3 regions of the Vibrio sp. THAF190c genome follow, and region 3 is predicted to be linked to each of the others. Evidence: predicted binding sites of a transcription regulator. Region 3 holds the regulator's gene; each other region holds the start of a gene.

Region 1 (10,833 bases), 600 kb from region 3:
AAACCTTGGTTGTTTACCATACATAAAGACCTCTTCGGGTTGTATGGTTAAGTGACTAAGCGTACACGGTGGATGCCTTGGCAGTCAGAGGCGATGAAGGACGTATTAACTTGCGATAAGCCCAGATTAGGTAGTAAAAACCATTTGAGTCTGGGATTTCCGAATGGGGAAACCCACTTACATAAGTAAGTATCTTGTTGTGAATACATAGCAGCAAGAGGCAAACCGGGGGAACTGAAACATCTAAGTACCCCGAGGAAGAGAAATCAACCGAGATTCCGAAAGTAGCGGCGAGCGAAATTGGATTAGCCCTTAAGCTTTTAATGATGCAGGTGAAGAGTCTGGAAAGTCTCGCAATAAAGGGTGATAGCCCCGTAACCGACACATCATAATCAGTGAAATCGAGTAGGGCGGGACACGTGATATCCTGTCTGAATATGGGGGGACCATCCTCCAAGGCTAAATACTACTGACTGACCGATAGTGAACCAGTACCGTGAGGGAAAGGCGAAAAGAACCCCTGTGAGGGGAGTGAAATAGAACCTGAAACCGTGTACGTACAAGCAGTAGGAGCCCTTCGAGGGTGACTGCGTACCTTTTGTATAATGGGTCAGCGACTTATATTCAGTGGCAAGGTTAACCGTTTAGGGAGCCGTAGGGAAACCGAGTCTTAACTGGGCGTTCAGTCTCTGGATATAGACCCGAAACCAGGTGATCTAGCCATGGGCAGGTTGAAGGTTGAGTAACATCAACTGGAGGACCGAACCGACTAATGTTGAAAAATTAGCGGATGACTTGTGGCTAGGGGTGAAAGGCCAATCAAACCTGGAGATAGCTGGTTCTCCCCGAAAGCTATTTAGGTAGCGCCTCGGACGAATACTACTGGGGGTAGAGCACTGTTAAGGCTAGGGGGTCATCCCGACTTACCAACCCTTTGCAAACTCCGAATACCAGTAAGTACTATCCGGGAGACACACGGCGGGTGCTAACGTCCGTCGTGGAGAGGGAAACAACCCAGACCGCCAGCTAAGGTCCCAAAGTATAGCTAAGTGGGAAACGATGTGGGAAGGCTCAGACAGCCAGGATGTTGGCTTAGAAGCAGCCATCATTTAAAGAAAGCGTAATAGCTCACTGGTCGAGTCGGCCTGCGCGGAAGATGTAACGGGGCTAAGCTATACACCGAAGCTGCGGCTGCACACTTTAGTGTGCGGGGTAGGGGAGCGTTCTGTAAGCCGTTGAAGGTGGTCTGTAAGGGCTGCTGGAGGTATCAGAAGTGCGAATGCTGACATGAGTAACGATAAAGGGAGTGAAAAACTCCCTCGCCGGAAGACCAAGGGTTCCTGTCCAACGTTAATCGGGGCAGGGTAAGTCGACCCCTAAGGCGAGGCCGAAAGGCGTAGTCGATGGGAAACGGGTTAATATTCCCGTACTTCTTACAATTGCGATGGGGGGACGGAGAAGGCTAGGTGGGCCTGGCGACGGTTGTCCAGGTTCAAGTACGTAGGCGGAAGAGTTAGGTAAATCCGGCTCTTTATTAACGCTGAGATACGATGTCGAGCCACTACGGTGGTGAAGTCATTGATGCCATACTTCCAGGAAAAGCCTCTAAGCTTCAGATTGTAAGGAATCGTACCCCAAACCGACACAGGTGGTCGGGTAGAGAATACCAAGGCGCTTGAGAGAACTCGGGTGAAGGAACTAGGCAAAATGGTACCGTAACTTCGGGAGAAGGTACGCTCTTATCGGTGAAGTCCCTTGCGGATGGAGCTGACGAGAGTCGCAGATACCAGGTGGCTGCAACTGTTTATTAAAAACACAGCACTGTGCAAAATCGTAAGATGACGTATACGGTGTGACGCCTGCCCGGTGCCGGAAGGTTAATTGATGGGGTTAGACTTCGGTCGAAGCTCTTGATCGAAGCCCCGGTAAACGGCGGCCGTAACTATAACGGTCCTAAGGTAGCGAAATTCCTTGTCGGGTAAGTTCCGACCTGCACGAATGGCGTAATGATGGCCACGCTGTCTCCACCCGAGACTCAGTGAAATTGAAATCGCTGTGAAGATGCAGTGTACCCGCGGCTAGACGGAAAGACCCCGTGAACCTTTACTACAGCTTGGCACTGAACATTGACCCTACATGTGTAGGATAGGTGGGAGACTTTGAAACCGCGTCGCTAGATGTGGTGGAGTCGTCCTTGAAATACCACCCTTGTAGTGTTGATGTTCTAACGTTGGTCCCTGAATCGGGATTACGGACAGTGCCTGGTGGGTAGTTTGACTGGGGCGGTCTCCTCCCAAAGAGTAACGGAGGAGCACGAAGGTGGGCTAATCACGGTTGGACATCGTGAGGTTAGTGCAATGGCATAAGCCCGCTTGACTGCGAGAATGACAATTCGAGCAGGTGCGAAAGCAGGTCATAGTGATCCGGTGGTTCTGAATGGAAGGGCCATCGCTCAACGGATAAAAGGTACTCCGGGGATAACAGGCTGATACCGCCCAAGAGTTCATATCGACGGCGGTGTTTGGCACCTCGATGTCGGCTCATCACATCCTGGGGCTGAAGTCGGTCCCAAGGGTATGGCTGTTCGCCATTTAAAGTGGTACGCGAGCTGGGTTTAGAACGTCGTGAGACAGTTCGGTCCCTATCTGCCGTGGGCGTTGGAAGATTGAAGGGGGCTGCTCCTAGTACGAGAGGACCGGAGTGGACGAACCTCTGGTGTTCGGGTTGTCATGCCAATGGCATTGCCCGGTAGCTAAGTTCGGAATCGATAACCGCTGAAAGCATCTAAGCGGGAAGCGAGCCCTGAGATGAGTCTTCCCTGGCGCTTTAAGCGTCCTAAAGGGTTGTTCAAGACTAGAACGTTGATAGGCAGGGTGTGTAAGCGCTGTGAGGCGTTGAGCTAACCTGTACTAATTGCCCGTGAGGCTTAACCATACAACACCCAAGGGGTTTTGATGGACTCAAAGATACAAACGCTTGAATGAGTTTGAGAGAACAAGAAACAGCTTTCCGAATTTTAAGAATTTGCTTGGCGACCATAGCGTTGTGGACCCACCTGATTCCATGCCGAACTCAGAAGTGAAACGCAATAGCGCCGATGGTAGTGTGGGGCTTCCCCATGTGAGAGTAGGACATCGCCAGGCTTTAATTTTGGAACCACGTCTAAAGACGTGTTTACCACTGCGGAGTGGTAGTTCAGTTGGTTAGAATACCGGCCTGTCACGCCGGGGGTCGCGGGTTCGAGTCCCGTCCACTCCGCCACTTATTCGAGAGCCTCGCCTAGTGCGAGGTTTTTTCGAATCTACAGTATTGAAATTTTAGGGGTGTAGCTCCAATTGGCAGAGCAGCGGATTCCAAATCCGCGTGTTGGGAGTTCGAATCTCTCCACCCCTGCCATCTTCGAAAGCCTCAGCAGAAATGCTGAGGCTTTTTTCGTATTCGACGGCCAAAAAATAAAACAGCGGATTCTGAGGTTACCAGAGATACATACGTTGAGAGTTAGATTTCAAACATAGTCGAATCCCCGGAGTGCCGCCCAGTCCCCCCAGCCATATTCAAAGGCTCTGACTAACGTCAGAGCCTTTTTGTTTCCAGACACTACAACAATACTATTAACAGAATAGCTGACTCCCTGATCACCAAAACAGCGTGTATTGAGAGTAGCTGTACCAACATAGTCGACCTCTGACTCACTAGCCTAGTTCACCTGCTATATATTAAATTTGGAACAGTGTTGAAAGAGCTAAGCAAATCGCTCGCTTATCCGATCGAGTCTTTGAAGTGTCAGCGCAATCGAGCATCGCCATATTGAAGGCTCTAGCTGAACCCCTAAAGTATTTGTATTTTCTAAAGCTTGTGTCGGGAATTAGAAATTCTCAACTCTGCTGTGTACTGAATCCTCGGTAGGCATGGTAGAGCTTTCCATCTGTTGTTTCTTTGAAGTAGTGTTCAGATAACTAGATGACTGGCTCACCAGTTGTAGAGTTCTATGGAGCTGTGGGCGTTCTTACCTAGGATCATCATAGGCTTTAGCTGACTTCGGAGCTTTTTGTTGTTTAAGAAGTATTACTCCACTCCCAGCCACATGAAGACAATACATCTGTAATCTTCTAACTCCAGCCCTATTTAATTTATAAATGAAGGGATAGTCTGGTGCTATTGAGCGCAAATACTACTTAATCCTTGATTAGCTCTAACTCATTGGTGTCTGAACTATCGAGACAAGGCTGTGTATTTCAAAAAAGTGAGATTTTCAGTTGTTGCTAGGATGTATTAACGCGAAGAGTAAATGAGTAGTAATGATAGTTGGAAGATAGCTTGATAGGGACAGGATAGAGGCTACTTAGGGTGTAGCCTCTATATAGGGTAGGAGTGTTATTTGTTTAACTCTTTTTCTGCGAGCTTAGCTTTCTCAATCATTGGTGTAATCGTTGAGCCTTGAATCAAGATTGAGAACACTACCACTGAGTATGTCATGACTAGGATGATCTCTTTTACATCGATCAGTTTGTCTTCGATGACCCAAATACCTGATGGAATAGATAGAGCCATTGCGAGAGCTAGACCACCACGTAATCCGCCCCAAGTAAGAATCTTAACTGACCATGGGTTGTAGCTTCTAAAGCGCTTAAAGCCAATGTATGACAAGAATACACTTAGGTAGCGAGCCCCTAGCACTAACGGCACAGAGAAAGCCATTAAGATCCAGTCTTCTTCGTGGAATTCGAAAAGTAGCATCGACATACCGATCAGTAGGAATAGCACGCCATTTAGGAACTCATCGACTAGCTCCCAGAAGTGGTCTAAGTGGTCCTCACTCTCTTTTGAGAAACCGATAAAGCGAGTCCAGTTGCCGATCATAATACCTGATACCACCATAGCTAATGGACCTGATACATGAAGTACTTCTGCAAAAGCGTATCCAGCTGTTGGGATACCGATAGTCAGTAACAGCTCCATTGAGTGGTCGTCGGTGTTACTAATCAGGTAATGGAACAGGAGTCCTAATGCAAAACCGTAAACAATCCCGCCAATCGCTTCTTGGATAAATAGCATCGTTACGCTACCTACCGTCGGAGCTTCAGTACCAAATGCAATGGTAAATAGGGTGACAAAGATAACCAGACCAAAGCCATCATTGAACAGCGATTCACCTTCAATTTGGGTCGAAATGCGTTTTGGTGCATCGAGTTTTTTAACGATCGCGAGTACTGCTATTGGGTCAGTCGGTGAAATAAGAGAGCCAAACAGTAAGCAGTAGATAAGATCAAACTGAATGCCGATAACCTGGCAGAATCCATAAAGCACAAATCCAATAAAGAAAGTCGAAAATAGGGTCGCGCCCAATGCGAGTACTGTGATTTCCCACTTTTGATCTTTTAGGTTGGGCAGTTTAATCCCTAATCCACCTGCGAACAGTAGGAAGCCTAAAATCCCTTTGAGTAGAAAGTCTTCGAAATTGATACTTGCTACCGTGTCCGAAGCGATTTCAGACAGCTGAAACCAATTGTTTTGACCTGCAATCAGGATAATCAGTGAAAGCATCATTGAGCCAGCAGTAATGGCGATAGTAGTTTGCATCTTTCCTATCTTGCTGTTTACAAACGCTATCAACATTGCTGCTGCAGATAAAAAGCAAAGTGTGTAGTAGACCGACATTGGATTTCCGATATGTAACAAAATATGAACATGAATTTTCGTCCTCTATCGCTTAAATAGCAAACTGTTTTTTGTCATAGATTAGTTATCAAATTCTCCGTTTAGACGTCTAGACTCCTTTTTAATGTGTGATAGGATGGAGTGATAATTAAAGGAATGAGGCTGTACTGTGGGAAGTAATGTAAAGCAACAGATCGAAGCTCAATTAAAGCAACGAATTCTATTGATCGATGGTGGCATGGGCACCATGATCCAGAACTATAAACTGGAAGAGCAGGACTATCGAGGAGAGCGCTTTGCTGATTGGCATAGTGATCTTAAAGGCAATAACGACCTTTTGGTACTCACTCAACCTCAGCTTATTAAGGACATACATTCAGCTTACTTAGAAGCTGGCGCAGACATCCTTGAAACCAATACCTTTAACGCTACTACCATTGCGATGGCTGACTATGATATGGAAAGCCTCAGCGAAGAGATTAACTTTGCTGCAGCCAAGCTAGCTCGTGAAGCCGCTGATGAGTGGACTGCGAAAACACCGGAAAAGCCTCGCTATGTCGCTGGTGTGCTTGGTCCAACTAACCGTACTTGTTCGATTTCTCCTGATGTAAATGACCCGGGCTATCGAAATGTTAGCTTTGATGAGTTAGTGGAAGCTTATTCCGAATCAACCCGAGCGCTGATCAAAGGTGGTTCTGACCTGATCCTGATTGAGACTATCTTCGATACTCTAAATGCTAAGGCTTGTGCATTTGCCGTAGATACCGTATTCGAGGAGTTAGGTATTACTCTGCCTGTTATGATCTCAGGTACTATCACTGACGCATCAGGTCGTACGCTTTCCGGTCAAACAACTGAAGCTTTCTACAATTCATTACGCCACGTTCGCCCACTGTCCTTTGGCTTAAACTGTGCCCTAGGACCAGATGAACTGCGCCCATATGTAGATGAGCTTTCTCGCATTTCAGAAACATTTGTCTCAGTTCACCCTAATGCTGGTCTTCCTAATGCATTTGGTGAATATGATCTCTCTCCTGAAGATATGGCCGCTCACGTAAAAGAGTGGGCTGAGAGTGGCTTCCTAAACCTCATCGGTGGTTGTTGTGGTACCACGCCAGAACATATTCGCCATATGGCTAATGTGGTCGACAATGTTAAGCCGCGAGCTTTACCTGAGTTAGCTGTTTCATGCCGTCTATCAGGATTAGAGCCCCTCACTATCGAAAAAGACACATTGTTCGTTAATGTTGGCGAACGTACCAACGTTACCGGTTCTGCTCGATTTAAGCGTTTGATTAAAGAGGAGCTTTATGACGAAGCTCTGGAAGTTGCTCGTCAACAAGTTGAGAATGGCGCGCAAATCATCGATATCAACATGGACGAAGGCATGCTAGACGCTGAGGCGTGCATGGTGCGTTTCTTAAATCTATGTGCGTCTGAACCTGAGATATCTAAAGTGCCTATTATGGTCGACTCCTCGAAATGGGAAGTCATCGAAGCCGGCCTGAAATGTATTCAAGGTAAGGGCATCGTTAACTCGATCTCCTTGAAAGAAGGTAAAGAGAAATTTGTTGAGCAAGCCAAGCTGATTCGCCGTTATGGTGCTGCGGTTATCGTGATGGCTTTTGACGAAGTCGGTCAAGCAGAAACCCGTCAGCATAAGCTAGAGATTTGTACTAACGCATACAATATCTTGGTGAATGAAGTTGGTTTCCCGCCGGAAGATATTATCTTCGACCCGAACATCTTCGCGGTGGCAACAGGTATTGAAGAGCACAACAACTACGCGGTTGATTTCATTGACGCGGTAGCAGACATCAAACGCGACCTTCCATATGCGATGATTTCAGGCGGTGTATCTAACGTATCGTTCTCTTTCCGTGGTAACAACTACGTTCGAGAAGCGATTCACGCGGTATTCCTGTATCACTGTTTCAAGAACGGTATGGACATGGGTATCGTTAATGCTGGTCAGCTTGAAATTTACGATAACGTCCCAGATAAACTGCGTGAAGCGGTAGAAGATGTTGTTCTTAACCGTCGTGATGACTCGACGGAGAGACTACTAGATATCGCTGCGGAATACGCTAATAAAGGTGTCGGCAAAGAGGAAGATGCTTCCGCACTTGAGTGGCGTACTTGGGCGGTTGAGAAGCGCTTAGAGCATGCACTTGTCAAAGGTATTACTGAGTTTATCGTCGAAGATACCGAAGAAGCTCGTTTGAATGCCAGTAAGCCACTAGAGGTCATTGAAGGCCCTCTAATGGATGGTATGAATGTGGTTGGTGATTTGTTTGGTGAAGGTAAGATGTTCCTTCCTCAGGTAGTTAAGTCAGCGCGTGTAATGAAGCAAGCCGTTGCACATTTGGAGCCTTTCATTAACGCTTCTAAGCAAGCTGGTTCTTCAAACGGTAAGATCTTGCTCGCTACTGTAAAAGGTGATGTTCACGATATCGGTAAGAACATTGTGGGCGTGGTACTGCAGTGTAATAACTACGAGATTATTGACCTTGGAGTGATGGTTCCTTGCGAACAGATCCTAAAAGTCGCTAAAGAAGAGAATGTCGACATTATCGGTCTATCTGGCCTGATCACTCCATCACTGGATGAGATGGTACATGTAGCTAAAGAGATGGAGCGTTTGGATTTCGACTTGCCACTGCTGATTGGTGGTGCAACAACTTCCAAGGCGCATACTGCAGTTAAGATTGAACAGAACTACAAGAACCCTGTGGTGTATGTGAACAACGCATCAAGAGCGGTTGGGGTATGTACGTCCCTGTTATCTGATGAGCTTCGTCCTGCATTTGTTGAGAAGCTAGATTTGGATTATGAGCGTGTTCGCGATCAGCACAACCGTAAAAAACCTCGCACTAAGCCTGTAACGTTAGAGCAAGCTCGAGCGAATAAAGTCGCTATTGATTGGGAAAGCTATACGCCGCCAGCTCCAGCTAAGCCGGGTGTGCATGTTTATGATGACTTTGATGTTTCGACTTTGCGTCGTTACATTGACTGGACTCCGTTCTTCATGACTTGGTCACTAGTGGGTAAATACCCTGCAATTCTTGAGCATGAGGAAGTGGGCGAGGAGGCAAAACGTCTATTTAAAGACGCCAATGACCTTCTTGATCGAGTTGAACGTGAGGGTTTACTCAAAGCTCGTGGTATGTGTGCGCTGTTCCCTGCGGCAAGTGTTGGCGACGATATTGAGGTTTACACTGACGAATCACGCACTGAGGTTGCTAAGGTTCTTCATAATCTACGTCAGCAAACAGAAAAGCCAAAAGGTTTTAACTACTGTCTGTCTGATTACATTGCGCCAAAAGAGTCTGGTAAGAAAGATTGGATCGGTGCCTTTGCCGTAACAGGTGGTATTGGAGAGCGTGAGCTTGCTGATGCATACAAAGCTGCGGGCGATGACTACAACGCCATCATGATCCAAGCAGTAGCTGACCGACTTGCTGAAGCATTTGCAGAGTACCTACATGAGCAAGTACGTAAAGATATCTGGGGTTACTCCGCCGATGAAAACCTATCAAATGATGAGTTGATTCGTGAGAAGTACCAAGGCATTCGTCCAGCACCGGGTTATCCTGCATGTCCCGAGCATACTGAAAAAGGCTCATTGTGGGAGCTACTGAAAGTGGAAGAGACGATCGATATGTCTTTGACGAGTAGTTATGCGATGTGGCCAGGTGCATCAGTATCGGGTTGGTATTTCTCTCACCCTGATTCACGCTACTTTGCAATTGCTCAGATTCAGCAAGATCAAGTAGATAGCTACGCTGATCGCAAGGGTTGGGATTCGCTTGAAGCCGAGAAGTGGTTAGGTCCAAACATTAACTAAGATCGACTAGAAAGAGAAAGGGTTGCCATTGCGCAACCCTTTTTTGTATCTATTTGATTGGTTTTACTCTTGTTCAAACAACTCTTGGTGAAGTTTCTGAATTGCCGAACGAGAAACCGATTCATGCACTAGGAAACAAAGGTTGTGTGGACTCGCTCCGTAGCAGATCATGCGTAAGTTGAAGTCTTCAAGAGTGCTGAATACCTGCTTAGCATAGCCCTTGCTCTCACTCATATTGTTACCAATAAGCGCAACAAGACATAGGTTGTGTTCAACTTCTACTGTACATAGCTCTTCAAGCTCTTTGCGTACAACTTCAGGCAATTCCGGAGCACCACCAGAAGTGTCTGTTTGATCGAGTGTCAGAGAGACACTGATCTCTGAGGTTGTAATAAGATCAACAGAGATCTTATGCTTAGCGAGGATCTCAAATACTTTCGCCAAGAAGCCGTATGCGTGGAACATGTTCGCACTGCGCAGTGTAACCATGGTTTGATTGCAACGCAGCGCAAGTGCTCTAAACAGTGGTGAGCTCTCAACTTGTTGACGAATCCAAGTACCTCCTTTTTCTGGCTCTTTAGATGAGCCTACAAAGACAGGAATCTGATGACGTAGTGCTGGCACTAATGTAGAAGGATGCAAGATCTTCGCGCCAAAATTTGCCATTTCAGATGCTTCGCTGAAGCTGATCTCTGGAATTGGTGACGCTTTAGGGGCGATACGAGGGTCTGTGGTGTAGATTCCCGGAACATCAGTCCAAATCTCTAGACCAGCCGCCAATACTGATTCTGCAATCAATGCTGCTGAATAGTCGCTTCCGCCACGACCAAGTGTGGTTGTATTACCTTCATCGTCTGCACCAATAAACCCTTGGGTAACTACGACGCGTTCTTGACACAAAGGAATCAGTTTTTCTTGAGCAAGCTGAGAGATTTGCTCCAGTTGAGGTTCTGCTTTGCCGTAAGCGTCATTGGTACGCAGGACGTCACGGATATCAAATCTGACTGCAGATACGCCACGCTCTCGAAGAATTTGCGCAAAAAGGTGAGTCGACATTAGCTCACCACATGCCACTAAGTGGTCAGTTAATTTAGCACTTGATTGAAAAGATGCAGCTTCTGCAGCACTCGCAACATTGTCCAGAATCGTATGGATCTCTTTCTCGACACTCATTGGTTCTGCGAGTTGATCCAAAATCGCGTGATGGATATCTGTTAGTTGGCTCATTAACTCTTGGCGGCGGCCTTGGTCTTGTACGCCGTTAGCTAATTCAACTAACAGGTTGGTGACGCCTGAACACGCACTGCTGACAACAAGCTTGGTATTTG
Region 2 (10,833 bases), 1.2 Mb from region 3:
GTAGATACCTTCCCAATCTTGCTGCTTAATAAGCGCCTCGATCCAATCAATAAACATGTTGTAGTCAAAGAAGTCTTGAAGCATGTTTGGAACAACGACTAGCGTTGTCTCTAGCTCCTTCGGCGACGTGTTATCGAGTTCCACAAAGTGCGCCATAATATCTTCCAACAACGCCTCTTCAGTTGTGGCTTCACTAACGAAAATCTTAATCTGCTTGTTACGCTGTGGTTTGGCTGCAAAAGGACATAGGTTTAGTCCAATCACAACATCATTTAGCCATTGTTGAACTTGGTCGTGAATAACCTGAAGATCGTTCGAGGATGGGTTTGACATGACTTGCTCCGAATAATTTTTGCGTAGCATAACAAAATCAGTCGTAATCAAAACCCTAATTTGCCGTTACTGTACTAATCGGTCTTTCAAACACCCAATAAAGTGTTTCTCAGACTTGCGCTTGAGTCATTGCAGGTTTGGTTTCGCGATGGTGGTGAAGTTGATAGAGCCAGATGAAGATCAAGCCATACAACAATGAACCTCCTACCATAACGCCATTCCAGCCGAAGTGTTGCCAACAATACAGTAGCAGGAACCCACCCAAACTACCGCCAATATAATAATGAACGAGATAAAGCGCAGTTGCGGTCGCTTTTGCTTTGGTCGCTTTTTGACTTACCCAAGCATATGCGAGTGTGTGGGCAAAGAAAGCGCCGAAGCTAATTAATAGAAGACCAGCAATCATGAAGGGGATCTGTTCAACGGCAGAGACAAGCATGCCGAGTAAACTGATACTTGCGCCAAGAGCGATACCCGCGAGCGGATCATACCTTTGTGTCCAGCGACTAGAGAACTTGGAGCTAAGCGTCCCTGCTAGATAACAAAGAAAGATCAACGACGCCAAGCTGACCGCAAGCGAGTGAGGTTCTGCGACAAGCCTGAACCCCATTACGGAATATAAGTTAACGAATAGGGCAAAGTTAGCACCACCAATGAGCATCGCTGTCCAAAGTGTTGGATTTTTGAGGTGAGTGATCACTGCTCGGTTGTGGTGAAAGAACAGACCTTTCTGCGGCTTAAATCCATGTTGATTTGGCAGTTTCCAAGCGATATAGAGAGCACCAATAGATGAACTCACCACAAAAAAGAGGATAGCTGCATGCCAATCGAAGTAGTCAGTGATGAGCCCACCTATCACACGTCCAAAAATCCCACCTAGCGAGTTGGCCGCAATATAGCCACCAATAGCGATAGCAAACGCTCTAGGTGTTAACTCTTCGACCATATACGCAACGGCGACGCCAGCAAAGGCAGCAACTGCAACCCCCATGATTGCGCGTGTCGCAACCAGTTGCCATAACGTTGAAGTAAACACCATAGAGAGACCAACTAGCGGAATTAAAAAGAGGCTAAGTAGAATAATAGGTTTTCGGCCGAAGCTTTCTGATGCGATGGCCCAGGGAACAAGGCTGAATGATAAACCGAGTGTAGTCGCAGCGAATAACCAGTTAACTTGAGTTTCGCTAACTGAGAACACTTCCGCCATATGAGGAAGAATGGGTTGGAAGACATAGAGGTTACAAAAAATAATAAACGAGCCAATCGCCAATGAACGGGTGATGTTTCTGTATTGTGGCGTGCCTGCGTCAAACATGAGGTGAACCTTGTATTATTTATTTACCGACTTGTGAACAAAGTATCAACTCATCCTTGATAAAAGAAATATATTAAAAATATCATCTCAATATATTTTTTATATTAACATGCTTGAATCAAAATCTCTTCGTCATTTCTTAGCGGTTGCCGATCACGGCAACTTCACACAAGCCGCCAAGTCGCTTCATATCGCACAACCAGCCTTAAGTATCTCTATAAAAAAGCTCGAACAAACCCTTGAACTCACGTTATTCCGACGGGGAGATAAGCAGGTGACGTTAACAGAAGAGGGAAAAGTGCTGTACGAGCACGCCAAACGTATTGGACAACAATTTGAAGATGCTCAACTGGCGATGAATGAGCTGAAGGGGTTGGAAAAGGGGGAAGTACGATTGGGCGCGCCAAGCATGATGGGAAGCTACTTTTTTCCAAGAGTGGTTATGGCGTTTAAAAGTCAGTACCCAAACCTCAAAATCACCATGATAGATGCTGGTACCGCCTCAATTAGAGAGATGTTGCTTAATGGTGAGCTCGATATCGGTGTGGTGAACCATGATAACGTGCCCGAAGATCTAGAAACAGACCATCTACTGGCCTCAGAAATGTTGGCGGTTGTTGGTAAAGACCACCCATTCGCGGCCCAAAAAAGTCTGACCTTTGAGCAGTTCTTTGAGCAAGACTTGATCATGTTTAAGTCGGGATATTTTCATCGAGATTTTATTGATCAAATGCGCGTGAAACACGATCTTGACATGAGCATCGCCTTCGAAACGAATTTGTTACCTATGATTTTGTCGATCGTAAAACAGGAGTTCGCAATAACCGCTTTGCTGAGTTTGGTGACTGAATATGAATCGGATGTTGTGGGTATTCCATTTAGTGAACCAGTAAAACTTAATTTATCGTTAGCATGGCGAAAAGAAGGGTATTTATCGAAGGCAGATAGAACCTTTATTGAATTTGTTAAGCAGTATGTTTAACCAACAATTGTGTCAATAAACAGTCGCGAGGGTTGTTTTGTAAAAATCAGATATTTTGCGGATGAATTATATAACCATTAAATTTTTGATTGTTATTGGCTAAATGTCACATAATTTATATGAATAAAATATTCAATTTTACCGATTACCTATTGATTTTTAGGGATTAAATGTAAATTTGGTTTACTTTCAGTAATGATTACGTATAGTTCAAATTATTGACATTATATTGATCAGATTCTATGAAGTGTAAATGTAAAGAGCAGCAAGTAGTAAGAGTACACAGAACTTTGTTTGATAAAATTTTGGGTATTAAAGCGAAATACAAATGCGTTAAATGTAACGCTGTCTTTAAAATTAAAGGCTGATTTGATTCTACAATTTTTATATTTTTGTGTATTACTTGCACAAAAAAGCCCGCATTATGCGGGCTTTTTTTATGATGCAATTTAAACCGACTCGATTCTAGTTGTAGTTGGCGTTGTACATCTTGTCGAAGTTTTTCTGATTCCATCCAACCATGATTTGGTCGCCAATCTTAAGTACTGGGATTGAGCGAGCGCCCATTGCTTGTAACTCTTTACGGCCACGCTGCATTTTTGCGTTGGTCAGGCGGTAGGTGATGTTCTTTGAATCTAAGTAGCGTTGAGCGTCTTTACAATGAGGGCATTTATCCGCTACGTACAATACAACACGTTTCATTTCGGTTCTCTCTTGATGGTTCTGGGCAAAGTGTAGCGAATCTAAGGTGAATAGAAAAGTGTGATCAGTTACACTACACGGCTTTGGTTTGTGTCCTCTCTTAAGAGCTCTTTTAAGGCATAGCTTCATGCACCCATCACTGCGTTATATTCAAGGTTACCCGCAACACATTATTGATCCTGTGACACAAATGGTTGAGTCCGGTCGATTGGTAAAATGGTTCGAGTCCCGCTATCCCGAAAACCATACTATCAAGAGCGAGAGAGCGCTGTTTGATTACGCGATGGGGATTAAAAACCGTTATATGAAGAAGACGCCACCAATCAGTAAAGTGGTATACGACAGCAAAATCCACCTAATCAACAATGCATTGGGCCTGCATTCGTATGTGGCTAAGAACCATGGCGGAAAAATCAAATCTAAGAATGAGATTCGTATCGCCAGTGTGTTTCAGAATGCACCAGAGCCTCTCTTAAGAATGCTCGTGATTCATGAACTCGCACATATCAAAGAGAAAGAGCACGATAAAGCCTTCTATCAGCTATGTTGTCATATGGAGCCTGAGTATCACCAATTAGAATTGGATGCTCGCCTGTTTATGATCTATTTAGACTTAAAGAAATAAACGATGAATCAGAAACCTAAACGCAACTTTGCCTCTAAAAATCAAAATGATAAAAAAAATGCATCAGCTAAGATGTCTAAGGGCCAAAAACCTGCGTCATCAAAGCAACGTGCCACGTCTAGTAAGCAAAGCAAAGCAATAAAGAAATCTAGTCAAACTACGGTAAAGAAACCACAGGTCAAAAGCGGTTTGCACCCACGAAACCAACACCGTGGGCGATATGACTTTAATGCTTTAGTGAGAGCTCTACCTGATCTGAAAGACCAGTTGGTGAAGAATCCTGTTGGTGAATCGACAATTAACTTCTCTGATCCATTATCTGTGAAGCTTCTGAACAAAGCTTTGCTTGCACATCACTATGGTGTTCAACACTGGGATATTCCTGCTGGCTACTTGTGCCCACCGATCCCGGGACGCGCTGATTACATTCATCGAGTTGCTGATCTGCTTAATAGTGAAAGTCAGGGCAAGCCATACCAACATGATAAGGTTAAAGCCCTCGATATTGGGGTAGGAGCAAACTGTATCTACCCAATCATCGGGACTACGGAGTACGGATGGCGTTACAACGCAAGTGACGTGGATCCTGTCTCGGTTAAGGCTGCTAACTTTATTGCTGAAAGCAACCCTAACTTGAAAGGTAAGATTCACTGTCGATTACAACATGACTCAACAGCCTTCTTTAAAGGGATCATTAAGGAAAATGAACGTTACGACGTCACAACATGTAATCCGCCATTCCACAGCTCTTTAGAAGAAGCGCAGAAAGGGACTCAGCGAAAACTCGATAACCTTGCGGCGAATCGTGCAAAAAAGCAGGGTAAATTCGACAAGAAGGTTTCGCGTCCGAGTGCAATGGCGAGTAAGCAAAGCAAGCCCGATCTTAACTTTGGAGGCCAAAAAGCAGAGCTATGGTGTCCGGGAGGCGAAGCTAAATTCGTCACTGGTTTAGCAAAGGAGAGCTTGGAGTTTGCTACGCAAGTTCTATGGTTCACAACTCTGATTTCCAAAAAGGAAAACGTCGCCGTATTAAAGGATCAACTGGTTAAGCTTAACGCGAAAGAGGTTAAAGTCGTTGAGATGGCGCAAGGACAAAAAATCAGTCGTTTTGTCGCTTGGAGCTTCATGGATAAGTCGCAACGCCAGACTTGGATTTCGCTGAAGTGACTATAGTAGGCTACTGTTTTGCCGAAGTAGAACAATAATGGAAGCCGGTGGCTGATAATATTCAGTCGTCGGCTTTTTTAATGAACGTCGATTTATCTTAAGAGACTTTCATCTCATCAAGCATAGATTGATACTTGTCGCGTAAAGCTTTGTTACCTGCTTTTGATTCCAACTCTACTAAGATCTGTAAAGAGGGGATTTGATACCCATATCGCTGGTGGAACTTAAACAAGCGCAATCTTGCTTCTCGAAACTCTTGCTGTGATACCTCGATCTTTGTCAATTGCAGTATTGATTTAATACGGTTTGGCTCGTGGTCGAGAGCGCGTGTGAAGTAGTACTTAGCCTTTTTGCTATCACCTGACTTTAGTGCGCAAAAGCCAGCGTTCTCATAGCTTGCCGAAACTAAGTAGTAAAAGGGCTGGTTAATGGCTTTGTTGAAGTATCGGTCGGCCTGAGCATAATCGCCTTGCTTACAGAGAAAGGTACCGTAGTTATTTAGAACGTTACCATTGTTCGAGTCTAGTCTCAGCGCTGTTTTATATTCCTTTCTCGCTTCGTCGGTTTCTCCAACTTTTTCATAATAATGTGCCATCGATAGGCGAGCACGATAGTAGCGAGGGGCGTGTTGAATCGCCAATTCAAGATTCTCTCGTGCACGAACCATATTTTCTTGATCCATATAACCTAGCCCGAGAGCGATTCGAGACTCAGACATTGCAATAGGATCGGCTTCAACTCTTTGTGGTTCACCTTCTGTTACTGACACACATCCACTGAGCGCAATTAATAGTATGAAGGGGGATAAGTTGGCTAACTTGGGTGAAGGCATTGAGAGGCTCCTTATGAATTCACAGACATGATAGGAGAACTCGAATGGTTGGTTGGCAAAAAGGCGAGCTAATGCGACCCAATCGCCATAAAAAAGCCGCTTGTTACCAACTCAAAATAGAGAGGTGACTAACGGCTCGAATAAACGCATTGGTTTCAAAGGTCTGTTCAGATGAATCAGTCGTCCTTGGTGAAGTTTTCTTCGCTGAAATGATCCAAATCGTATGGCGTTTGTTGGTAAACGCAATAGTTTAGCCAGTTTGAAAACAACAGGTGACCATGGCTACGCCAACTAGCAATAGGCTTGTTATCAGGATTGTTGTTAGGGTAGTAGTTAATCGGTATTACCGGCTCCATCCCTTCGCCAAGGTCACGAACGTATTCATTGTGAAGCGTATGTGCATCGTACTCCGGGTGCCCAGTCACAAACACATTTCGTTTATCTTTTGTCGCTGCTAAGTAAACACCAGCGACGTCAGATGTCGCCAGAATATCGAGGTCCGTATGGTCGGATAGGTATTCTGGTGAGAAGTCAGCATAGCGAGAGTGTGGTGCTAAGAAGGTATCGTCAAAGCCGCGCAGGATTGGATGGTACGGGTTATGAATCTCATGATGATAAACACCAGATAACTTTTCTTTACGAGTACGTTTCGGTAGATCGTAAAGCAGTTTCAAGCCTGCTTGAGCCGCCCAGCAAACATAAAGGGTAGAGGTAACGTGTTTGTTAGCCCACTCCATGATGGTTTTCAGGTGATCCCAGTAAATCACATCTTCAAACTGAACCAAACCTAGTGGCGCACCTGTGATGATCAGTCCATCAAAGTTGCGGTTTTTTACCATCTCAAATTGACGATAAAAGTTATCAAGGTGCTCAGTTGGTGTGTTTTTGCTTGGTCTATCGTCGATACGTAATAGCTCGACATCCACTTGTAGCGGGCTGTTCGACAATAGGCGTAAAAATTGAGTTTCAGTTTCAATCTTCTTCGGCATTAGGTTGAGGATCAAGACTCGAAGTGGACGAATTTCCTGTGTCGATGCTCTTGATAGCGGCATAACAAAGATGTTTTCTTCACGAAGAACATCGCTCGCTGGCAATTGGTCTGGAATGCGAATAGGCACAGCTTTCTCCCTAAGCTAGATATTTAGACGTCTATACTTCTGAATCTATAATATATTGTGACGCTTGTCGACATACAAAACGCACCTTTGTAAATATTTCGTTATTGAATCCGCCGGGTACCTGCTCATCTATGAGGTTACAGAACCTATGTTGGGACAATTGAATACACACTAGTGAACGTTTGATGCTTAAAACAGCGCTTAATGATCTAGGTTTATGCTTTTGACCTCAGATACGTTAACATTTTGCTTTCACTCTATTTTTGATGATCGGTGAGTACCAGTTTGAAACTTATCTTAATTCGAGGTCTGCCTGGTTCTGGCAAATCAACAAGAGCAAAATCTCTCGACGCATTCCACGTAGAAGCCGACATGTACTTTGTGAATAGCGACGGTGATTACTGTTTCGATCCCGAACTACTCCCCAAAGCACATGAGTGGTGTCAAAATCGTGCGGAAGATGTCCTAAAACAAGGTCGTGATGTAGTAGTTTCGAACACGTTCGTTAAGCGATGGGAGATGAAGGCGTATCGAAACATGGCGCGCAAACATGGTGCTGAACTGGTTATTGAGGTGTGCCGTGAACAGTATGGCAATATTCACGGAGTGCCGGAGTCTGTGGTTGCACGCATGAAGAAAGATTGGCAAGAATAATAAAATCTTCATCATCGAATTCGATGACCCAAAGTGTCTTGTTGTATGAAGACAAATGAAGAAAACAGTCAAAGGTTAAATGAACAATGGCAAAACGTTCTGTTGTCGTGGATATGACTTCTTATGGTATCTACTCGACTTGGGATTCAAAATCTAAAGACCTACCAAAGATTCAGGAATTCACTCATCGTGTAGAAGCCGAAATCGATGTGGAGTTTGGGTATATCATCAACATCAAGAAAGCCAAAGGTGAAAAGATCCGATACTGCATCTATCACCCAAACATCACCACCGACAAAGGAGAAGTACTCGAGCCATTCGACGGTGAAGAGTATGTCGGAAGCAATGACTGGGACTTTTATCTCGGCGATACGATTTGGGCGCCTATCGACAATAAGATCGGTAAATGGAGAATGACCGTTGAGCTTAAGGGGAGAGTGATAGCCGATAGAACCTTTGATTTAGTTGCGAAAGATGAAGGTCAGTTTTGGAAAAGGCGAGGGTTCTAAGCTATTGTCTTAGATTCGCAAAGCTCCATTCAAATAACAAAGCCAAGCCGCCACGCTTGGCTTTGTTGTTTCTGCTCGAATGAACATATCTTATCTAAATTAGGTGGCTTTACACTTCTTCTTAACCTTTTGATTTTTAAACCCTTGTTACCTCATTGATATAAAAGAGTCTCTTTCTTTCTATAAATAATAGAGAGTCTCGAAAGCAATATGGATACTACACCCTCACCAAAGTAGAGCGTTAAAGGTTCTATGTGCCTCTTTTTATGGGTGAAATATGATAACGATAGAAACCGCACTGTTTGGCCCCCTAACAATCAGTAGCAGTCAATTAATAGACCAATCTCGTACGAGCGTTAAAAAAGCGAAAAAGACCACCAAGAACATATTCACGGCAATAAATGCAGACGACAACCAGCCTATCACCATAGATGAGGCATTAAAGATACGTCATAAAACACACTTCATATGTGATGATTGTGGTCACAGGTTAAGAGCACATAAACGCTCCAAAACTGGGGCGAATGCACACTTCGAGCATCTGACAAAGAACCCACACTGTAATTATTGATAATATTCTCAAAGGCCTCGCTAGAGGTTGAAATCAAACCAAGAAAGGAAATTTAATGTTGTACATTCTTGTCTTAGCTATCGCTTTAGCGATCGTGGTGTTTGTTGCTAATTCCAAGAATAGAATGAAAGCAGAGCAGCTAAAAGATTCGTACCTTAAGAGATATACGAGCAATGAAGAGCTGTTTAATCAGAATGACTTTTTGAGTATTGTTTTTGCTCAGTTAGAGGAAGGCAATCGAGTAGCCGTTAAAGATATCGAAGAAGCGTTAGACGTGATGACAATGATGGAGTCTTCTCACAAATAACTTAGCGTCATGTTTTCCAGATAACAAAAAGCCAAGCGATGATGCTTGGCTTTTTTAATTTCTATCTGGTTTATTGCGTTACGTAGGTAATAACAAACTCGGTGATAGAAACCATGTCTTTAACTGCGATGTACTCATCAGTTGTATGTACTTTCGCCATACCGGTTGATAGGTTAACGGTAGTTAAACCCTTCGCATTAAAGTTGTTTGCATCACTACCGCCACCAGTACCCTTAGTTGCAGCGGTAACGCCCAATTTGTCGAATGCTGATTTAATTGACAGGATGTGCGGGTGGTCATCAGCAATAACGAACGCGTCGTATGCACGAGTTGATTCTATTTCAACTTCTGCACCAAACTGTTTAGCGCTCTCTTCAAAAGTAGAGATCATGTGGTTAACTTGATTAGTTAGCTTGTCACCATTCAGTGAACGCGCTTCAGCGACAACCGTTAGTTCTGGCATTACGATGTTGGTCGCTTGTCCGCCCTCAACAATACCAACGTTCGCTGTGGTTTCTTCATCGATACGTAACAAGTTCATCTTAGTGATAGCGTCAGCCGCAACTTGAATTGCACTAATGCCTTCTTCTGGCGCTAGACCTGCGTGGGCAGGGCGGCCTTTAATCTTAGCGACAATTTTTTGTTGGCCTGGTGCAGCGTTAACGATAGTACCGATAGGACCGCCTGTATCCAGTACAATTGCGTTGTCTGATTGGATGAAAGACATATCAAAGTTTAATGAACCAAACAGACCGCCTTCCTCATAAACAGTGAATGCGATCTCAATGGTTTGGTGCTCGATCCCTTCTGCTTTGATGCAACGTACTGCTTCCATAATCGCAGCGATGCCTGATTTGTCATCACCACCTAGAATGGTATTGCCTTTGGAACGAATGATACCGTCTTCAATGATTGGCTCAATACCAATCCCCGGCGTGACAGTATCCATGTGGCAGCTAAATACGGTGCTGCCTTCTAGTGAACCTTCTAAGCGTGCGTAGATATTGAAGCCGTTTGAAACTTCTTCTGGTACAGGCAGTTTGTGAACGGTGAAGCCAAGTTCACCTAGCTGTTCAGCTAGTGCTTCAGCTATCGCTTTTTCATTACGTGATTCACTGTCAATTTTTACTAGATCGCAAAAGTGCTCAACTAGACGTTGCTCATTAACTTGGGTCATTTATAACTCTCATTATGATGACCACTTTTTCTTCTGAAATAGTGGTCTGTAGGAACAGGAAATTCAATATAACGCCAACTAGGCGGTACATTGTCTGAGTTAAATCAAGAAAATGCTCTGAATCGTCCAGATTTCTAAAAAAACTGAGTAGCAATTTATGGCGGTTGTAGGAATGAGCTTTGATATCACCAGTGTGAATTTAAGACAGCAATTGATGTGCTAATTGAATAAAGATGACAGTGATAAACTCATTGTTGAACGGATCTGTTTATTAACTGCTCTTGAGTTGCGGAGGGGGAGTGACAGCAAACCTTACTTGGAGGAAATAAAGTTTGCTGTCAGAGCACAATTTGATGTTTAGTAGGTATTAACGATTACGGAGACAGCTCCATCTTTGAAGCCCCTATTTAGCTATTCCTTGTAGCAGCTCAACGAGCTCAGTTTCAGTAGATGGCTCTCTTTCTAGTTCAAAGACGGCTGATGCGCCACCTTTCAACATATAAGCACGAGTGCTGCAGTGGTCATAGTGGAACCATTTTCC
Region 3 (10,833 bases):
TGCCGACACCTACGGTCACTAGATTAGCCGAGCCACACCCTTGGCAGTTATGAATGATATGCTGCTGAGAGCCACAATGGTGGCAGCGCATCTCATTACTGTATTGGTGATAGGTGTAGTAGGCATCACAGCGCTTACACTCTGCCGTCCAACCGCAGTCATGGCACATCAATGCTGGAGAGAAGCCACGACGGTTTAAGAACAGCATCACTTGGTTACCGGACTTGAGGTGTCTTTGCATCTCAGCAATCAATGAGGCCGATAAGCCGCTCTCAAGGTACTCCCCCTTAACATCCAGAACCTTGTTAGTGGTTGGTACGGCTGCACCCGCACGTGAGCTCAATGTCAGATGGCCATACTTGCCAACTTGCGCGTTGTGTAGGGTTTCAAATGCAGGGGTTGCTGAGCCAAGCACAATTGGAATCTGCGCTTTGTGGGCGCGCATAATCGCCACATCACGAGCATGGTAGCGTAAGCTGTCTTGTTGCTTATATGACGCGTCATGTTCCTCGTCGACAATAATGATGCCGAGGTCAGCAAACGGCGTAAACAGAGCCGAACGAGTGCCGATCACAATGCCTGCGATCTTATCGCGAGCAGATAGCCAAGCGTTTAGGCGCTCAGAGTCATTTAACCCTGAATGCACGACTTCAATCGGTACGTTAAAGCGTTTTTTAAAGCGGTTGATGGTCTGCGGGGTCAGGCCGATTTCAGGAACCAAAACTAAGGCTTGTCTGCCTTGCTCTAGCACCGGCTTAATCATATTTAGGTAAACTTCTGTTTTGCCCGAACCCGTAACACCTTCTAATAGGAAACAGCCAAAGTCGGTTTGGCTATTGACCGTGGCAATCGCGATCGCCTGCTCTTCGTTGAGCTTTGGCTTGTCTTGGTCGTTTTCAAGGTCGCTTGGCCATGCATAACGTGTCGGTTTTTTCTCGCGGGACTCTATCCAACCTTTCTCTTCAAGGGTTTTGAGTACTGAGCTTGAGATCTCTTGGTCAATAAACTCTTGATGCGGTACTGGGCCATTTTCAAGCAAGTGCATCACTTTGGCCTGTTTGACTGCGCGTCCAAAGCCTTGCATCAACTGATCTTTACCCTGTGATGTGATTTGCCACTCGACCAGTGTCGCGAAGTCTGCAGGTTTTCCTTTACGCAATGCGCTTGGCAGGGCGTTAGCAAAGGTTTCGCCCAATGGGTATTGATAGAACTGGCTGCACCATACTAACAAGGAGTATACCGAGTCAGGCCATACAGGTTGATTGTCGAGTAGGGCTTTAATAGGTTTAAGCTTGTCGAATTCAAACTCAGACTCATTGACCAGTGCAGTGACAATGCCAGTCAGAGTCTGGCGGCCAAAAGGAACCGAGACGCGCCCACCAATGATAGGAAACAAATGACCTGGGATTTTGTAGTCAAACTGTCTATCTAAAGGGACTGGCAGAGCCACTCGGGCAATCGTTGGACGCATAAATTCGCTTGTTAATTCTGGAGAGTGCAGGGCGACCAGTCTAAAGGATAAGGACGCTAAATTCGAGAAGCAGTTTGTTTGCCAAAGTCGGTGATGGAGTTATGCAAAGCATAAAAAGGCAATAAAAGAAGAAATCATGCAATAGTGGCGAAAAAATCATCCAAACTGGTTGATCCTGCCTCACAGATTCATTACTATACGGCGCCTTAAAGGTATGGCTTCATCACGTTTTCGTGAGATGCGGTGTCTTTAATCTATTTTTTAACAACGTGTGGTGTCCGGCTTAGAATCGGATGGCGACACGGCCTAATTGAGGTTTTCCCATGAAAGTTGGTATCCACCCAGAATACAAAGCTGTAACAGCTACTTGCTCTTGCGGCAACACATTTGAATTCAACTCTACTCTAGGTAAAGATTCTATCCACCTAGACGTATGTGACAAATGTCACCCATTCTACACTGGTAAGCAACGTATCGTTGATACAGGCGGCCGTGTAGATCGCTTCAACAAGCGTTTCGGTGCTCTATCTAGCAAGAAGTAATTCTCGCTTAGTAGATATGAAAAAGGACACTTCGGTGTCCTTTTTTGTTATCTGGCGTTTAGTAATTTCAACTGGGCACTGGTCTTATTAGTAGTGAATTCTCGTTTTTTAATGAGACAGGGGGCTTTACCACCTAGGAACTTTGAAGTACATCCATTAATATAAAATGGATTCCCCCAAATAATAATATTCTAGGAAACCTACACCCATGTCTGATGACACTCTCCAAGCTCAATCTGAAGAACTATCACCTCAAGAACAATTCCGTCAGCAAGCTCTTGATTATCATGAGTTCCCAATTCCTGGCAAAATTGCCGTTGAACTGACAAAGTCTGCAAATTCTGCAGAAGATCTGGCCCTTGCTTACAGCCCAGGTGTGGCTGAGCCAGTTCGTGAAATCGCACAGAACGTGGATAACGTTTATAAGTACACAGGTAAAGGCAACATGGTTGCAGTTATCTCTAACGGTACAGCGATTCTTGGCCTAGGTAACCTAGGTCCTATTGCTTCTAAACCAGTAATGGAAGGTAAAGCGCTACTGTTTAAGCGTTTTGCAGGTTTAGATTCTATCGATATTGAAGTAAAACACCGCACAATCGATGAGTTCGTAGATACAGTAGCGAACATTGCCGATACATTCGGTGGCATCAACCTAGAAGACATCAAAGCACCAGACTGTTTTGAAATTGAACGCCGCCTAATCGAGCGTTGTGATGTTCCTGTATTCCACGATGACCAGCATGGTACTGCGATCGTAACAGCTGCGGGTATGCTGAACGCGATTGAGCTTCAAGGTAAGAAGCTGGAAGAGTGTAAGATTGTTTGTTTGGGTGCAGGTGCAGCGGCAGTTGCATGTATGGAACTGCTGATCAAGTGTGGCGCACAGCGTGAGAAGATCTACATGCTGGACCGTAAAGGTGTGATTCACACTCGTCGTGACGATCTGAACGAATACAAGCAGCTGTTCGCGAACAACACTGACAAGCGTACTCTAGAAGACGTGATTGAAGGTGCAGACCTATTCCTAGGTGTATCGGGTCCTAACCTGCTACCAGCAGAATCACTGAAGTTGATGGCTGACAAGCCGATCGTATTCGCGTGTTCTAACCCAGATCCAGAGATCAAGCCAGAGCTTGCTCACGAAGTTCGTAGCGACCTTATCATGGGTACTGGCCGTAGTGATTACCCGAACCAAGTAAACAACGTTCTGTGTTTCCCATTCATCTTCCGTGGTGCTCTTGATGTTCGTGCAAGCGAAATCAACGATGCAATGAAGCTAGCGGCAGTGGAAGCGATTCGTGAACTTGCGAAAGAAGAAGTACCTGCAGACGTACTAAAAGCAGCAGGTGCTGATGCACTTGAGTTTGGTAAAGGCTACATCATTCCTAAGCCAATGGACCCACGTCTATTGCCTCGCGTGGCAAAAGCAGTTGCTCAGGCAGCGGTTGATTCTGGTGTGGCTCGTATTGAGATGCCAGCAAACTACATGGCGTAGAAGCATATGGCATAGAGACTGGATGGCGTAATCGTCATTTAGTAGAGCGAAGAGAATAATAAAAAACCGACTCATCTGGAGTCGGTTTTTTTATGCCTGAAATTCATCCTGGATGATTTCGGCAATCAATATGGCTCAGCTAAAGCGAATCAAATGTTGAAGGTAGTGACTGAGTTATGATTATTCTTCGTCAAACGCTTCGAACTCGATACCCATCTCTGTCATCAGCTTTTTCACTTCAGCTGGGATATCGTCTGGGCGGTCTTTACGCAGGTCTTCATCTGTTGGTAGAGGCTGGCCAGTATATGCATGCAGAAAGGCTTCACATAGCAGCTCACTGTTTGTTGCATGGCGTAGGTTGTTAATCTGGCGGCGGGTACGCTCGTCAGTTAGAACCTTTAACACTTTTAGAGGGATAGAAACTGTAATTTTCTTTACTTGTTCGCTTTTCTTTCCATGCTCAGCATATGGGCTTATGTATTCACCATTCCAGTCGGCCATTGCGTACCTTCATCACTTTAGTTGTTAGATTAAATTAATAGGGATGATTTTAGCGGGATTTACCGCCATAAGCAAAGACATATAGACGTCTAGAAGTGTTGACGTCTCATTCTTATGAAAGTAAAGTGAATAACATATATCTAACACAGCCGCAAAACCCCGACAAGCCGCTGTGATTCTCAGACGCCAAAACCTGTAAGGAAACACCTATGAGCAGCCGGAAACCAGCAACCATCGCCGTACGTACTGGTATCGAGTCAGACACTCAACATCATGCCGTTGTTCCACCAATTTATCTGTCGACTAACTACGGTTTTCCCGCTTTTGGTGAAGTGCCTAAGTATGATTACACTCGCTCAGGTAACCCAAACCGTGGCTTGCTAGAAACAGCCCTGTTTGAATTGGAGTCTGGTAAGGGGGCAGTTGTGACCAACTGTGGTACTTCTGCATTAAACCTTTGGGTTTCCGCTTTCCTTGGTAGCGATGATCTGATCGTGGCACCACACGACTGCTACGGTGGTACTTATCGTCTTTTCAATACACGCTCAAAAAAGGGTGACTTTAAGGTTCTGTTTGTCGATCAATCGGATCAAGCCGCATTCGATGCAGCGATCGCACTCAAGCCTAAATTGATCTTGCTGGAAACGCCATCAAACCCATTGGTGCGTGTCGTCGACATTGAAGAAACCTGCCGCAAGGCAAAAGAGGCGGGTGCGCTGGTGGCGGTGGATAACACCTTTTTGACTCCTGTGTTCCAAAAGCCTCTAGAGCTTGGTGCTGACTTTGTTATCCACTCAACGACTAAGTACATCAATGGTCACTCAGATGTGATTGGCGGCGTAGTGATTACTAAAACCGAAGAGCACGCTGAAGAGCTGGCTTGGTGGGGTAACTGTATTGGTGCAACGGGGACACCATTTGATAGCTACATGACGCTACGTGGTATTCGTACACTAGGTGCGCGTATGCGTGTTCATGAAGAGAGCTCTCGTGAGATTCTAACGGCGCTACAGAAACAACCATTAGTTGATACCATTTATCACCCGAGTCTGCCTGAGCATCCGGGTCATGAGATTGCTAAGAAGCAGCAGTCTGGTTTTGGGTCTATGCTGAGTTTTGAATTTGCAGGTTCTTTCGAGGCTCTTAAGCACTTTGTTGGTGAGCTAGAGCTGTTCTCATTGGCAGAATCGCTTGGCGGTGTTGAGAGCTTAATTTGTCACCCTGCTTCAATGACACACCGTGCAATGGGTGAAGAGGCTCTAGCGGAAGCGGGTGTATCTCATCAGCTGCTAAGACTGTCGGTAGGCCTTGAAGATGCAGAAGACCTAATTGCTGACCTTGAACAAGCGTTTGCTAAAGCACAGCAGTTCATCGATAACGGGGAGAGCAACTAATGGCTAACTTTCGCCAATTGCATAAATTTGGTGGTAGCAGTTTGGCAAACCCTGAGTGCTATCAGCGTGTAGTGAGTATTCTCAAAGAGTACTCTAGTGAAACAGATTTGGTAGTGGTGTCTGCGGCAGGCAAAACCACAAACCGATTGATCGAATTTTTAGAAGCGCTGGAGAAAGATGGACGCTTGGCTCATGAGTGTCTGCAATCTTTGCGTCAGTTCCAACTAGAGCTGGTTTCAGAACTATTAGAGGGCGAAGTAGCAGAGCAGTTAACTGCAACCCTACAACGAGAGTTTACAGCTTTAGGTGAGTTAACCGCACCATTGAATGAAGCACAAAAAGCGTCTGTGTTAGGCCATGGTGAAGTGTGGTCGTCCCGCTTACTAGCGGCGCTTTTATGTCAGAGTGATCTTCAAGCGGTAGCGCAAGATGCGCGTGACTTTCTGCGTGCTGAAGCGGGTGCTCAGCCAGAGGTGGATCGCGCTCGCTCATACGCATTGATTAAAGAGTCTCTCGCCCAACACGCTCATTGTCGCGTAGTGATTACCGGATTTATGGCACAAAACAGTGTCGGTGAAACGGTGCTTTTAGGTCGTAATGGCTCAGACTATTCCGCAACCGTAATTGGTGCATTAGCGGAAGTCGATCGTGTGACTATCTGGAGTGATGTGGCCGGTGTGTATAGTGCTGACCCTAGGTTGGTTTCTGATGCATGTCTGTTGCCTTTGCTACGTCTAGATGAGGCGAGTGAACTTGCACGTCTGGCGGCACCTGTGCTTCACAGTCGTACTCTACAACCTGTCGCGCAGAGTGCGATGGATCTTAGCCTACGCTGCAGCTATCAGCCTGAGTCTGGCTCTACTCAGATTGAACGTGTATTGGCGTCGGGACGCGGTGCAAAGATCATCACGTCTTTAGATGATGTACTACTGATTCAGCTTACCTTTGGTCATGGCCATGACTTTGAGCGCCTTGAGAGTGAGGTGCTTGAGGGGCTTAAGCGCGCTCAGCTCGAGCCACTGGCTTACGAGCTGCAAGCGGACCAAAACTGTTTGCGTCTCGCCTACACTGAAGAGATTGCGGGTGGAGCGCTTGAATATCTGCAAGATCATGCGATTGAAGCGGAAATCAAACTTAAAGAGGGTTACTCACTGGTTGCTGCGGTAGGTGCTGGTGTGACTAAGAACCCGAATCACTGCTACGGTTTCTACCAACAGCTAAAGAGCGCACCGGTTGAGTTTATCTCAGAGTCTCAATCTCGTTTGAGCTTAGTGGCCGTTGTTCGTAAGTCGGAAACTGAAACCTTAGTGAAAGGCATTCACTCTCAATTGTTCCAAGCTCAGAAGCGCGTTGCGATTGCGCTGTGTGGTAAGGGTAACATCGGCTCAAGCTGGCTATCACTGTTCGCTGAGCAAAAGGTTGAGCTAGAAAAGCGTCGCGGCATGAACTTCGAGTTGGTTGCGGTGGTGGATAGTCAAACTTATTGGTACGACGAACAAGGTATCGATGCTCGTGCAGTCGTCGATCGCTTTGGTGACGAGGCAGTCGAGTATTCGGACGGCGAGTGGTTAACCAAGTTAGGTTCAATTCAAGGCTATGATGAAGTGGTGGTATTGGATGTAACGGCGAGCAAGGTACTGGCTGACAAGTATTTGGACATCGCTCAACAAGGTATCCACCTAATCTCTGCCAACAAAGTCGCGGGCTCTGCATCGAGTGATTACTATCATCAGGTACAAGACGCGTTCGCGAAGATCAGCCGCCATTGGTTGTACAACGCGACAGTAGGTGCAGGCTTACCGATCAACCATACTGTACGTGACTTGCGTGAGAGTGGTGATGACATCATTGCGTTATCAGGCATCTTCTCTGGCACTCTATCTTGGCTGTTCCAACAATTTGATGGCTCAGTACCATTTAGCGAGTTGGTGGACCTAGCGTGGCAGCAGGGCTTAACTGAGCCAGACCCTCGCTCTGACCTTGATGGCTCGGATGTGATGCGTAAGCTGGTTATTCTCGCGCGTGAATCCGGTCTAGATATTGAACCTGAGAACGTCAAAGTGGAATCTTTGGTACCGGAAGAGCTGCAAGATCTCTCTGTCGATGACTTCTTTGATAAAGCATCAGTATTGAGCGAAGTGCTGGCTGAGCGTCTAGAGAAGGCTCAATCGCAGCATAAGGTACTACGTTATGTTGCACGCCTTGAGAAGAATGGTAAGGCAACGGTAGGTGTAGAAGCGCTATCGAAAGAGCATGCTCTGGCGAACCTGCTGCCATGTGACAACATCTTTGCGATTGAGAGTAAGTGGTACAAAGATAACCCATTGGTGATTCGTGGTCCTGGTGCAGGACGTGAGGTAACGGCCGGTGCGATTCAGTCTGATTTGAATAGAATGTCGAGCTTATTCTAAAACTCAGATCGATGGTTTGTAAGCGTAAATAGCATACTATCCACTAAGATAAATAAGGCTGAAAGCACAATGTGTTTTTCAGCCTTTTTTGTACGTTATTATTGCTTTGCGACCCACTTATCGACTTGAAGATTCCTCACGATCAACTTGAGAAAAATTCATAATGGATCTGTTGACATTAAATCGTATTCAATACATTCTGTGGACATATAGACGTCTAAACGTCGGTTTAAAGGTTTGAGATTTTAGTGGTTGAGTTGGCCACAGGGAGAGTAAGATGGGATACACGCACGCAAGTCATATAGACGCTTTGAATCAGAACATTGCTGAGCTTTCTGACAACATCAATGTGTCATTTGAGTTTTTTCCGCCAAGCAATGAGAAGATGGAAGAGACACTGTGGAACTCTGTACACCGTCTGAAAACACTACAACCTAAGTTTGTATCGGTGACTTACGGTGCTAACTCTGGTGAGCGTGACCGTACCCACTCAATCATCAAAGAGATTAAAGACCAGACGGGTCTTGTTGCAGCGCCACACTTAACGTGTATTGATGCAAGCCGTGAAGAGTTGATTCAAATCGCTGACGATTACTGGGCGAACGGTATTCAAAGTATCGTTGCACTGCGTGGTGATATTCCTCCAGGTGGCGGTGCGCCAGAAATGTATGCTTCAGACCTTGTTAAACTGCTTAAAGCTCGTCATGATTTCGATATCTCAGTTGCGGCTTTCCCTGAAGTTCACCCTGAAGCGAAGAGCGCACAAGCCGATCTACTTAACCTAAAACGTAAAGTTGATGCGGGTGCTAACCGTGCGATTACTCAGTTCTTTTTTGATGTAGAGAGCTACCTGCGTTTCCGTGACCGCTGTGTGGCTGCAGGCATCGATGTAGAGATCGTTCCGGGCATTCTACCTGTATCTAACTTTAAGCAAGCGTCTCGCTTTGCGGCGATGAACAATGTGAAAGTACCGGGTTGGATGGCGAAGCAATTTGAAGGCTTAGACGATGACCCAACAACGCGTCAGCTAGTAGGTGCGAGCCAAGCGATAGATATGGTTAGAACGCTAAGCCGTGAAGGTGTGAAGGATTTCCACTTCTATACGCTGAACCGCGCTGAGATGACTTACGCACTTTGTCACACTCTAGGTGTGCGTCCTCAGGTTGCAGCACTGTAAGTTTCAACTCTACCCAGCAGATACAAAAAAGGCTTGAATACTCAGTATTCAAGCCTTTTGCTTATCTAGTCTCTGGTGAAATCACCAGTGTCAAACTTACGCTAACGTTTCAAGCTCTAGTAGAACTTCTTCAGCCCACATGATCCAAGCTTCACGGATCAGTAGGTTACGACGCAGTGTTAGTCGCTCTAGACGTGCTTGCTTATCTAGTGTTGACGGCGTTGCGTAGTAAGCTGCTTCAATCTCTTTGTAGTGAGAAACCAGCTTGCGTGATTCTTCAACTAGTTCAGAAAGTTGTACTTGGTATGCAGCCGATGGTTGAACGGCACAAGCCATCAATTTTGCTGAGAATTCATCACGTACAGTTGGGTGAGCAGTTGGCTGTTCAAACCACTCGCCTAGTGCGCGACGGCCAGCGTCTGTGATTGAGTAAACTTTACGGTCAGGTTTGCCTTCTTGAGGTTCTAGTACGCAAGTTACCTGTTCATTTTGAGCCATTTTGTTGAGCTCGCGGTAAACTTGTTGGTGACTAGCTTTCCAGAAGTATCCAATGCTTGCTGAGAATTCTTTAGTGATATCGTAACCAGTAGCATCGCGTGTACTTAAAACGGTTAGAATTACGTGTGGTAATGACATGTCTTCAATCCAAATGGTCAATAAACAGTAAACAAAAACTTAAACATCAAGTGTGCTTCTTGCGGCACGATATATTGGGTTATGTCTAAGTTGCACCAACACTCTTTGTTGTTGGTTGTGTCACCTTATAAAGCCGTTTATCACCTAGTCGGACTAGCTTGCCTAGTCCAATGCTACGAAATATTTTGATTGGAGTGTTCTCGCAGCGGAGCAGTAGTATATCTAAATAATAAGCATAAAGTAGAATACATGGACAAAATAACCCAAAAAACTGATAAAAGACTCAATAGTATTTTCTCGGTAAAATAAAAAGGTCGCCATGGGCGACCTTTTGTTCTTTATTTAGAATATTATTCTGCTTAACCAGTGTTGCGCATGCCTGCTGCAATGCCTGCAATCGTCACCATAAGCGCTTCTTCTAGCTCTGCTGGTGGCGTTTCACTCTGACGAGTACGGTATAGCAGCTCAGCTTGAAGCATGTTCAACGGCTCAACGTAGATGTTACGTAGGCGGATAGACTCTTGTCCCCAAGGGTCGCTCTGCATTAGGTTTTCATTGTTCTCTACATTTAGCACCGCTTTGATGTCTTTTTGCAGCTGTTCGCGAAGCTTCTCACCCAGTGGCAATAGTTCTTCGTCTACCAAACGCTGGTCGTAGTACTTAGCGATCTCCATATTACACTTCGAGTAAACCATCTCAAGCATACCTAAGCGAGTCGAGAAGAATGGCCACTCGCGACACATCTCTTCAAGCAGCGCTTGATGGCCTTGATCAACTGAGTATTGAATCGCTTCACCAGCACCTAACCATGCAGGTAGTACTAGACGGTTTTGGCTCCAAGAGAAGATCCAAGGGATAGCACGCAGGCTTTCTACGCCACCATTTGGATTACGCTTAGCTGGACGAGAGCCTAGAGGCAGTTTGCCAAGCTCTAGCTCTGGGGTTGCCTGGCGGAAGTAAGGAACGAATTTTTCTTCGCCACGAACTACGTTGCGGTAAGCTTCACAAGAAACCTGTGATAATACTTCCATCAGATCGCGCCACTCTTGCTTCGGCTCTGGTGGTGGAAGTAGGTTTGCTTCAAGGATTGCGCTTGCGTATAGGTTAAAGCTGTTCACTGCGACATCTGGTAAGCCAAGCTTAAAGCGAATCATCTCGCCTTGCTCAGTTACACGTAGACCGCCTTTTAAGCTCTTTGGTGGTTGA

The links. Region 3 encodes MetJ, which represses methionine synthesis genes. Its sites were predicted from a motif close to TTAGACNTNTANANGTCTAA; they were not measured.
Region 1: a site for MetJ is predicted at 5,760-5,779, ahead of metH (methionine synthase). Genes of this name have one in related genera too.
Region 2: a site for MetJ is predicted at 7,098-7,117, ahead of metA (homoserine O-succinyltransferase). Genes of this name have one in related genera too.

The regions. Positions count from the first base shown of each region.
Region 1 is NZ_CP045338.1:313,539-324,371, forward strand. Features, by position in the region: rRNA gene FIV04_RS01475 (23S ribosomal RNA) at 46-2,934, shown strand; rRNA gene rrf (5S ribosomal RNA) at 3,028-3,143, shown strand; tRNA gene FIV04_RS01485 (tRNA-Asp) at 3,185-3,261, shown strand; tRNA gene FIV04_RS01490 (tRNA-Trp) at 3,320-3,396, shown strand; gene FIV04_RS01495 (sodium:proton antiporter) at 4,375-5,658, opposite strand; gene metH (methionine synthase) at 5,828-9,505, shown strand; gene lysC (lysine-sensitive aspartokinase 3) at 9,569-10,833, opposite strand, start outside.
Region 2 is NZ_CP045338.1:1,806,796-1,817,628, reverse strand. Features, by position in the region: gene FIV04_RS08050 (DUF1415 domain-containing protein) at 1-333, opposite strand, end outside; gene FIV04_RS08045 (MFS transporter) at 443-1,648, opposite strand; gene FIV04_RS08040 (LysR family transcriptional regulator) at 1,758-2,630, shown strand; gene FIV04_RS08035 (glutaredoxin family protein) at 3,096-3,332, opposite strand; gene FIV04_RS08030 (YgjP-like metallopeptidase domain-containing protein) at 3,460-3,957, shown strand; gene rlmF (23S rRNA (adenine(1618)-N(6))-methyltransferase RlmF) at 3,961-5,124, shown strand; gene pilW (type IV pilus biogenesis/stability protein PilW) at 5,222-5,956, opposite strand; gene metA (homoserine O-succinyltransferase) at 6,133-7,074, opposite strand; gene FIV04_RS08010 (ATP-binding protein) at 7,360-7,728, shown strand; gene FIV04_RS08005 (DUF3859 domain-containing protein) at 7,815-8,237, shown strand; gene FIV04_RS08000 (hypothetical protein) at 8,864-9,115, shown strand; gene FIV04_RS07995 (M20/M25/M40 family metallo-hydrolase) at 9,186-10,292, opposite strand; gene FIV04_RS07990 (hypothetical protein) at 10,696-10,833, opposite strand, start outside.
Region 3 is NZ_CP045338.1:3,030,774-3,041,606, reverse strand. Features, by position in the region: gene priA (primosomal protein N') at 1-1,471, opposite strand, end outside; gene rpmE (50S ribosomal protein L31) at 1,795-2,013, shown strand; gene FIV04_RS13760 (malic enzyme-like NAD(P)-binding protein) at 2,222-3,508, shown strand; gene metJ (met regulon transcriptional regulator MetJ) at 3,689-4,009, opposite strand; gene FIV04_RS13750 (O-succinylhomoserine (thiol)-lyase) at 4,219-5,403, shown strand; gene FIV04_RS13745 (bifunctional aspartate kinase/homoserine dehydrogenase II) at 5,403-7,814, shown strand; gene metF (methylenetetrahydrofolate reductase) at 8,092-8,991, shown strand; gene FIV04_RS13735 (PadR family transcriptional regulator) at 9,088-9,627, opposite strand; gene ppc (phosphoenolpyruvate carboxylase) at 9,987-10,833, opposite strand, start outside.